Regions from separate parts of the Priestia sp. Y58 genome, predicted to be linked through region 1. Evidence: a T-box and tRNA genes for the amino acid it is inferred to sense, from the RefSeq annotation. Region 1 holds a T-box; the other holds one or more tRNA genes.
What was found. The T-box of region 1 lies ahead of serS (serine--tRNA ligase). A T-box ahead of a tRNA ligase gene usually reads a tRNA of that ligase, here a tRNA-Ser.
Positions count from the first base shown of each region.

Region 2: it encodes a tRNA-Ser, which carries the amino acid that the T-box ahead of serS (serine--tRNA ligase) is inferred to sense. The anticodon was not compared.

Region 1 is NZ_JAKWFL010000020.1:5,815-10,842, reverse strand. Features, by position in the region: gene pdxS (pyridoxal 5'-phosphate synthase lyase subunit PdxS) at 1-270, shown strand, start outside; gene pdxT (pyridoxal 5'-phosphate synthase glutaminase subunit PdxT) at 292-879, shown strand; T-box leader at 937-1,149, shown strand; gene serS (serine--tRNA ligase) at 1,202-2,479, shown strand; tRNA gene MMB68_RS27335 (tRNA-Ser) at 2,591-2,683, shown strand; gene MMB68_RS27330 (deoxynucleoside kinase) at 2,803-3,483, opposite strand; gene MMB68_RS27325 (deoxynucleoside kinase) at 3,483-4,118, opposite strand; gene MMB68_RS27320 (glycoside hydrolase family 18 protein) at 4,262-5,028, opposite strand, start outside.
Region 2 is NZ_JAKWFL010000001.1:727,232-732,259, forward strand. Features, by position in the region: gene MMB68_RS03830 (peptidoglycan D,D-transpeptidase FtsI family protein) at 1-622, opposite strand, end outside; gene MMB68_RS03835 (MFS transporter) at 784-2,061, opposite strand; gene sodA (superoxide dismutase SodA) at 2,191-2,799, opposite strand; tRNA gene MMB68_RS03845 (tRNA-Ser) at 2,997-3,089, opposite strand; tRNA gene MMB68_RS03850 (tRNA-Ile) at 3,101-3,177, opposite strand; tRNA gene MMB68_RS03855 (tRNA-Asn) at 3,181-3,255, opposite strand; tRNA gene MMB68_RS03860 (tRNA-Met) at 3,296-3,369, opposite strand; tRNA gene MMB68_RS03865 (tRNA-Asn) at 3,371-3,445, opposite strand; gene MMB68_RS03870 (DUF456 domain-containing protein) at 3,508-3,993, opposite strand; gene MMB68_RS03875 (hypothetical protein) at 4,044-4,226, opposite strand; gene MMB68_RS03880 (DUF1189 domain-containing protein) at 4,341-5,028, shown strand, end outside.

The sequences.
Region 1 (5,028 bases):
CCGGTTGTAAACTTTGCAGCAGGCGGTGTAGCAACACCCGCAGACGCAGCGTTAATGATGCAGCTTGGAGCAGACGGCGTGTTCGTTGGATCAGGAATCTTTAAATCAGACAACCCTGAAAAGTTTGCGCGAGCAATCGTGGAAGCAACAACACATTATCAAGACTATGAACTGATTGCAAACTTATCAAAAGGATTAGGAAGTGCAATGAAAGGGATTGAAATTTCATCATTATTACCAGAAAACCGCATGCAAGAGCGTGGATGGTAATTTAAAGGGAGTTTTGACAAAATGGTAAAAGTAGGCGTGTTAGGATTACAAGGTGCCTTTCGCGAGCATGCACAAGCATTAGAAGCAGCAGGCGCTGAAGCCATTATCATAAAAAAAGTTGAACAGCTAAACGAAATAGATGGTTTAATCCTACCGGGCGGCGAAAGCACAGCGATGCGTCGTCTGATTGACAAATATGACTTTATGGAACCTCTTCGCCAGTTTGCACAAGCAGGTAAACCGGTATTTGGTACGTGTGCGGGTTTAATTTTACTCGCGGGACAAGTCGTTGACCGTGAAGAGCCCCATTTAGGTGTTATGGATATTACGGTAGCTCGAAACTCGTTTGGGCGTCAACGGGATAGCTTTGAAGCTGCCCTAAATATTAAAGATATCGGTGAAGATTTTATAGGCGTATTTATCCGTGCTCCGCATATTGTAGAAGTAGGAGAAAACGTTGAAGTCTTAGCCATGCATAACGACCGAATTGTTGCGGCAAGACAAGGTCAATTCTTGGGATGTTCGTTTCATCCAGAATTAACAGATGATGCTCGCATGGCAAAGTATTTCGTAGCAATGGTTGAAGAAGCTTCAAAAAAACCTGTATAAATGAATTGCATCTTGTACAGACTTGTAGTACATTATGATTAATAAAAATGATATTGGTATAAAGCGTTGATAGGAAATAGTAATAAGATTTTTGATTTCAAGAGAGTCGATGGCTGGTGTGAATCGATAATCAATTCTTATGAATCCGTCCTGGAGCAAGCTGTCGAAAAAGTAGTAGGCAGTTTCGGTTCATCCGTTATCTGGTTTAAGAGGAAGGCTTATTTTAGCTTTCAATTAGGGTGGCAACGCGGGTAAACTCTCGTCCCTTTCATGGGGATGAGAGTTTTTATTTTGCCCTTTTATACTAAAGGAGGTACTAAGTATGTTAGATTTAAAATTTTTACGTGCTAATTTTAATGAAGTAAAAGAAAAGCTCAAGTTTCGTGGTGAGGACTTAACGGACTTAGGTCGCTTTGAAGAGTTAGATGCAAAACGCCGAGAGCTAATTGCTCAAACAGAAGAGTTAAAAAGCAAGCGAAATGAAGTATCACAGCAAATTGCACAATTGAAGCGTGAAAAACAAGATGCTGATCATTTAATCGTTGAAATGCGTGAAGTAGGAGACCGCGTAAAGCAATTGGATGAAGAGCTTCGCAGCGTTGAAGAAGAATTAGAACTATTGCTACTTTCAATTCCTAACGTTCCACATGAAAGTACGCCTGTAGGTGAAACTGAAGATGATAATGTAGAAGTTCGCAAATGGGGAGAAATTAAACAATTTGATTTTGAACCAAAACCGCATTGGGATTTAGGAACTGATTTAAATATTTTAGATTTTGAAAGAGCTTCGAAAGTAACGGGAAGCCGCTTTGTATTTTATAAAGGGTTAGGTGCAAGATTAGAACGTGCCCTTATTAACTTTATGATGGATTTACATATGGATGAGCATGGTTATGAAGAAATCCTTCCTCCATATATGGTAAATCGTACAAGCATGACGGGAACAGGGCAGCTTCCTAAATTTGAAGAAGATGCATTCAAGATTAAAGAAGAAGATTATTTCTTAATTCCTACAGCTGAAGTACCAGTTACAAATTTACACCGTGATGAAATCTTAAGCGGAGATCAGCTTCCAATTGCTTATACAGCGTATAGTGCTTGCTTCCGCTCAGAAGCAGGCTCTGCAGGAAGAGATACACGTGGTCTTATTCGTCAGCATCAGTTTAATAAAGTAGAACTTGTTCGCTTTGTTAAGCCAGAAGATTCTTATGATGAATTAGAAAAATTAACAGGCCATGCTGAAAAGGTTCTTCAACTATTAGGTTTACCTTACCGAGTTCTAAGCATGTGTACAGCTGACCTAGGTTTCACAGCAGCCAAAAAGTATGATATTGAAGTTTGGATTCCAAGTTATGAAACGTATCGTGAAATTTCTTCTTGTTCAAACTTTGAAAGCTTCCAAGCTCGCCGTGCTAATATTCGCTTCCGCCGTGATACAAAAGCAAAACCAGAGCATGTTCATACACTAAACGGTTCTGGCTTAGCAATTGGCCGTACGGTAGCTGCAATCTTAGAAAACTACCAGCAGGAAGATGGATCAATTCAAATTCCAGAAGTGCTTCGTCCATATATGGGAAATAAAGAATTTATTTCTAAATAAAAATAGAAGATGTTCATTAAGAATTAATTCTTAATGAACATCTTTTTTTTAAAAATCAATAAAAGAGTTGACTTCATTATTTGTATATGATAAATTAATACTTGTCGATACGGAGGAATACCCAAGTCCGGCTGAAGGGATCGGTCTTGAAAACCGACAGGGGTGTTAAAGCCCGCGGGGGTTCGAATCCCTCTTCCTCCGCCATATTTGACTTATAATGCAATTAACATAGCGCGATAAATTGGAGATTGGAAAACCGTTACTTATAAGTAACGGTTTTTTATTTGTTAAAAATGCCGCTTTAATAGATAAAGCGGCATTTTTTATAGATGACGACGTTTTAACTTTTCATTATGTTGTAAAAAGCGAGCCACTTTTTCCACAATTGATTCAATTGAATCAGGATCCTTAAGAAGGTCGTATTCTCTAATATCTAAACGAAGAATAGGGCAAGCCGTAAAGTTATTAATCCAGTCTTCGTATCGGGCGTGCATCTCTTTCCAATAATCAAGAGGCGTTTGCTGTTCCATTGGTCGCCCTCTTTCTTGAATGCGATCTACAATATCTTCGAAGCTGCCTTCCAAATAAATGAGCAGATCCGGATGAGGGAAATATGGAGTCATAACCATTGCATCGAATAAGCTTGTATATGTTTCATAGTCTACTTTAGACATCGTTCCTTTTTCAAAATGCATCTTAGCGAAGATACCGGTATCTTCGTAAATGGATCTGTCTTGGATGAAGCCGCCGCCATACTCGAAAATTTTCTTTTGTTCTTTAAAGCGTTCCGCTAGAAAATATACCTGTAGGTGAAAGCTCCAACGTTCAAAATCCCCATAAAATTTGTCCAGGTAAGGGTTGGAATCTACTTTTTCAAACGATGTGCGAAATTGGAGAGCATCAGCCAATGATTGAGTCATTGTAGATTTCCCAACTCCAACTGTACCCGCTATCGTCAACACAGCATCATTAGGAATGTTGTATTTAGATCGTAAGTTTACCATTACATACTCCTTTTTAACATACTCTCTTGAACCTCTGATAAGATTCTATTTAAGTGTTGTTTATTTTGTACAAAATCTATTTCATCACCGTCATAACGTAAAATGGTTACATCAGGGTTATTTTGTTCAAACGCCGTCATAGCCTTTTCGTAATCATCACTTAGCCTCGCAAGGTAGTGAGGATCGATGTTTCGTTCAATTTCTCTTCCGCGCATTTTAATACGCTTTAACAAGGTATCCAAACTGGCATTTAAATAAATAATAATGTTCGGAGCTGGCATATTAGCCGTTAAGATGTGGAAGATTTGTACATATTTTTTATACTGTTCATCTTTTAACGTTTGCTCAGCAAAAATCATGTTTTTCATAATATGATAATCTGCTACAACAGGTTTTTTATAAGATAAGAACCCTTTTTGAATATCCTCCAACTGCTTATATCGATTACATAGAAAAAACATTTCGGTTTGAAAACTCCACTCGTTAATATTTTCATAAAATTTCCCGAGAAATGGATTTTCATCTACGATTTCTTTTAAAATTTCGAATTGAAATGCTTGTGCAATCTCTTTAGCTAGAGAGGTTTTTCCGACACCGATGGGTCCTTCTACTGAAATAAAAGGTGTGCCTTGCATTCATTTGCCTCCTTCATGACCACTCGTTCAAAAAAAACAGACAAAAAATATTTTAACATAGAGAAGGAGAATAAGGGGAAAAGAAATTTCTTCTAGTAAGAAGAATAACAAAAAGCCTACTGTTCACAGTAAGCTTTCCCTATTTATGGCTGTGTCACTCTTTTTGTAATTTTGAAGTTATCTTCAATCAAGAGCCAGTTTTGCGGGAAATCCAAGCCTAGTTTCCAGTAGGCCATTCCTCTAAGTTTTAATTCTTTGATTAAATCAAACTTGGCCTGAATAGACCTAGCGTCTTCAAACCATACTTCGTGGGTGCGCTGCTGTTCATCTTTATACCGGAAGAAAGGAGCCTGTGCTTTATTGTCGTATTGAATAGCTACTTTATAGCGAGCTGCCAACTCAATAGCTCGTTGAGGACTAATGGCTTTGGCATATTCTCCTCCTGGTTTGTAAGGAAGTGTCCAATCGTAACCGTATAGGTTTTGACCCATAATAATTTTTGAACTAGGTATTTCAGACACTGCATATTCTAAAACATCACGTACGGGACCAATAGGAGAGACGGCCATAGGAGGCCCACCGCTATATCCCCATTCATATGTCATCGGAACAACGAAGTTAGCAATCTCTCCAATGGCTTTATAATCATGTGCTTCATACCATTTGCCTTTTTGATCTCGACTTGTCTTCGGAGCTAAAGCGACAGACATAAGAAGTTGCTCATCTTGAAGACGCTTTTTTGCTTTTTGTAAAAATGCAATATAAGCTTCTTTATCTGCCGGACGCAAAAATTCGAAGTCAAAGTGAATGTCTCTGAAATTTTGTTCTTTCGCTGTTTTTACAATATTATTTAAGAGCGTATCTTGAACGTCTTTATTATTTAAAATTGCTCGGCCGACTTCGTCACTGA
Region 2 (5,028 bases), on a different contig from region 1:
GGGTGTTAGAGTAACCTGCCTCCATTTGGCGCTTAATAGCGAGAACTTCTAAATCACTCTTTAGACTTTCTAAATCTTTTTTAGAGATGCGGTCTAACTGACGTTGATATAGTTCGTCATCAGTCATTTCACCATCTTGAACTTTTTTACGATCAGCTTGCGTAATTTTCTGTTCCGCTTCTTTAGGGTGAAGCATAATCCAATAATCCTTCATATCACGTTCTGTAATTTTTACCACATTTTTAGCATCTTTATTCTTTTTATTTTCCGGAATATCAATCACATTTGTGGTGTAAGGAACATCGATCATAGTGGCTAACTTTTTAGCGATGCGCAGCCTTTCTTCAGCTGTATTTCCTTGAAAACGAGTATATGTAATCGTATTTAAAGAGGTATTATCTACAATTACGCGGTTATAACGATCGTACATTTTCCCTCGAGGAACAGGCGTACTGACCGTAACGTCCTGTGTTTTTTCGACTTCTCGTTCGTAATTCTCACCGTATACAATTTGAACAAGTCCCAACCGCAAAATTAATACGGAAAATAGGGCAAATACGGTCAAAAAAAGTAAGTTTACACGAAAAGGCACGTGACTTTTTCTTCTTTTTTTCTTTTTCATACCAACACCTACACTTTATAAAACATATATACCATAACACCATAAAATCAGCCATTTAGCAAATAAATAGACACCTGGCAGGTGCCTATTTACACAACGTATTTATTCTAAAAGAAAAGCGAAGCATTTTCCATAGTACAAATGAAGGAGCTGATAACACTCTAAGCTGGAGACTCTCCGTCTCCTTCATTTAATACCGGAGGAGTAACAGTCGTTTCTTTTTTGTGCAGAGGCTGTGAGATATGTCTCACACAAAAATAAATGATCGTATGCCCTGCTCCAACAATAGCTAATAAAATGGGAATACTTTTTGCTTCATCAAAAAATAGTACAGCTATTAAAAATAAAGATATGGAAACGACACGCCCGATATTCAGAAATACTTCTCTGACAACAATGTATTCAATTCTTTTTGAAACAACGTCTTTTGCTCGTCCAATCACATCGTACGTTAGAGAAATGAATGGAACCAATAAAATAGGATAGGCAATGGCAATACAAACAGCATATATAATTAACTTTGGATACGATAAGTTAAAGATAAGCAAAAAGACTGCTCCATAGAGAAGGAGGCCCCCTGTGAAGATAAACCGAAGGCGATTTTTTTGCTTAATAAACCTTGAGGCAACATAGTATCCTACAAATGCAACCGCTGAATTCACCAGTCCATATGTTCCTAAAGCTAATTCACTTCCCGTCGTAATAAATACCATGACGGATACAACAAAAATGAACGTACCTTCACGCAACCCTTGAAAGAAATGAGCCTGCAATATTCGATTCCAGTCTTTATTGACGTTTCGTTCAGCCCATACTTCTTTAAATTTGTATACTCCTTCCGCTGCGCGTCTTGTAATAAAAAAACTAAGCACAACGGCACCGATAAACAATAGCAGCGATACACCAAACACAATTTTATACCCAAGTGATTCATACAAAGCGGAAATAACAAAGCCCGCTCCTAAAGGACCAATCATCCCTGCAAAAGAGTTTAAGATCCCTAAAAATCCGTTAAAAAAGTCTCTTGTATCAGGTTCTGTAATTTCAAAAGTTAGCACATTAAAAGCTAGCCAATAAAAGCCGTATCCTATACCCAGCAGTCCACCAAGCAATACTAAATACTCGGCTGCGTTAGCTCCACTGACTAATACAGCGATATAAAAAACAGCTAAAAAAGATACACCTAACCTTAAAACCACAACCCGGTCAATTCGTTTGGCCCATTTACCTGCTAAAATAAACGTAAGCGGCTGAAGCACCACTACCGCTAAATTATAAATAGCGAGATCCGAAAATTCGCCTGATTGTTTCCACAGATAAATGTTAACAAACGAATTGGAAATTGAAATAGCCAAGGCATAAAGACCGCCTATAATTAAAAGCAAAAGTAAATCTTTACTAACTTCTACATCTCCAACTACTTTTTTTAATAAAGGCATATCAAAAAACTCCTTTTCTCTTCTACACCTAGTGTGTGAAAAAGAAAAGGAGATATGTAAAAGAATTGGAAAACAAAAAAGCCAGTAAAGGTAATAATTACTTTACTGGCTCTTAAATACGTCTTTAGCTTATTTTGCAGCGTCGTAACGCTTAGCAACTTCGTCCCATTTTACAACATTAAAGAATGCTGAAATGTAATCTGGACGGCGGTTTTGGTAATTTAAGTAGTAAGCGTGCTCCCAAACGTCTAGACCAAGAATTGGCGTTTTGCCTTCCATTAATGGGCTATCTTGGTTTGGTGTGCTTGTTACTTCTAATTCGCCGTTGTTTACAACTAACCAAGCCCAGCCAGAACCGAAGCGAGTTTTAGCTGCATTTGCAAATTCTTCTTTGAATTGATCAAAGCTGCCGAATTTGCTAGCGATAGCGTCCGCTAATTCACCAGTTGGAGCACCGCCGCCGTTAGGGCAAAGGATTGTCCAAAATAATGAGTGGTTCGCATGACCGCCACCGTTATTGCGTACTGCTGTACGGATATCTTCAGGAACAGCATCTAAGTTTGAAATTAACTCTTCAATACTTTTGCTTTCTAAATCCGCTTTGCCTTCAACAGCAGCGTTTAGATTTGTAACATATGTGTTGTGATGTTTGGTGTGGTGAATATTCATTGTTTCTTTGTCGATATGTGGTTCCAGTGCATCGTATGCATAAGGTAGTTCTGGTAATTTGTAAGCCATGAATAATTCCTCCTTCAAAATATGTAAGCATTTTGGCGCAAAAGCACCATATACGTTTAGATTAGCAAATTTACCCTACTGTTTCAAATAAAAAGTTCCTAATCCATGATTTATATTTACCTAATTCCCATTCGCTATTCTTTTAAACATAAAAAAAGCTTCTTTTTCTCAAAAGAAGCTTTGAATAGACAATAGTATGGCGGAGGAAGAGGGATTCGAACCCCCGCGGGCTTTAACACCCCTGTCGGTTTTCAAGACCGATCCCTTCAGCCGGACTTGGGTATTCCTCCAACCCTATAAATGGTGGACCCTGCAGGACTCGAACCTGCGACCGGACGGTTATGAGCCGTCTGCTCTAACCAGCTGAGCTAAGGGTCCACATGGCTCCACAGGTAGGACTCGAACCTACGACCGATCGGTTAACAGCCGATAGCTCTACCACTGAGCTACTGTGGAACAGTATGAATTATGTATGTCACAAATGCAAATTGGAAAATAGCGGCGGAGGGGATCGAACCCCCGACCTCACGGGTATGAACCGTACGCTCTAGCCAGCTGAGCTACACCGCCATGGCTCCACAGGTAGGACTCGAACCTACGACCGATCGGTTAACAGCCGATAGCTCTACCACTGAGCTACTGTGGAACAATATAACATTTACTAGCGACATTAAAAATTTAACATGTTTCTAGCCTAAAGTCAATATATTATTTTAAAACAGCGTATAAAAAATAGGCAATCATCAGCAGTTGAATAAATCCTTTTGAAATAGCGCCACTAAAAAAGCCAATAACCGAACCTACTCCAATTTTTACTGCGTTGCTAATTGTGGTCCGATGAACAATCAGTTCTCCTACAATCGCTCCGATAAACGGCCCTAAAATAATTCCAAATCCCGGAATGACAAACGGACCCACAAGCAGCCCAACTGTACTTCCCCAAACACCTGCTTTAGTGCCTCCGAATTTTTTCACACCAATAATATTAGCTATATAGTCTGCTAAAAAAAGTGCGACAACTAACAATCCTTGTATCACCCAAAATAACCAGCTATAGGAGCTAAAATCATAAAATAAACCGTATATAACAAATCCTAGAGCTACAAATAGCACGCTTGGGATGATGGGATAAACCAACCCAACAAACGATACAACAAAGCTAATGATAATTAATGCCCAACATAAAATAGCCATGCCCGCACCTATCCTTTTTATTATTACTATTTATCATACAATAATCACTCCTATAAAGAAAGACCTTGCACGACGAGTCCTTCCTTTATTTTACTTTCGAATACCTCTTCAAATAATGATTTTCGATTGTACATCTGCAATATTAACAGCACGGTCCTCAAGCTGCCCGTAATATCCCCAAAAACAATGACGGCAAAACCTGTACATATACGCATAAGATGTGCTTGTGACAAAACGCTCCACCGCATCATTGTAATTGGTAACGGTTTCTAAAATCTATTGTAAACCTTAAATTTTCGCTATAAAATAAGGTATAATCAGAATCTTCAATAAGAGGAGGCTTTACAATGAGCATGCTGAAAAAGATGGCATGGAGTTTTACTTCCTTCAAAAAAATAAGGTCGCTTCGCTTTGAGCATACGAATAAAACAATTGGCTTTGTGCTGTTTTTAACATTTATTTCTTTGCTGCCTACATTTTTCTTTATGACTTTGACGATTGTAAACGGCTATCATATCGCTACTACAGATCTTCCAAAATCTGTTTCTTCTTTTTCTATTTCAAACTCACAGCTTACGTCAAGTCAACCTTTCACAAAAAAAGTAAACGGTACCGCTTTTATCTTAAACCCCTCACAGTCTATTGAACGGTTTCATTCCCCTGCTCATGCAATTGGTTTTTTAAAGGATGGAATTTACATCACGACTAATTCACAAACACAAACGTATTCATATGAGTTGCTAAACTGGCACCATAAAGATAAAAATGAACTGTTAAACTTGCTGCACGAACAAAAATTTTCTCTATACATACTTGTCCCTATCGCTATGCTTTTACTGTACGTATTAACATCTGGACTAAACTTCCTTTTTATTACCTGCCTTGCTTATCTTGGAAAGCTGATTGGACTCATTAATAAAAAGCAGCTTCCTTTTAAGCAGCTGTGGGCACTGAGCGCTTATAGTACGGTAGCCTTCACGCTGCTTTATACGCTCTTTGAAGCTTTTTCTTTGTCTCTAGCAACACATAGCTCTC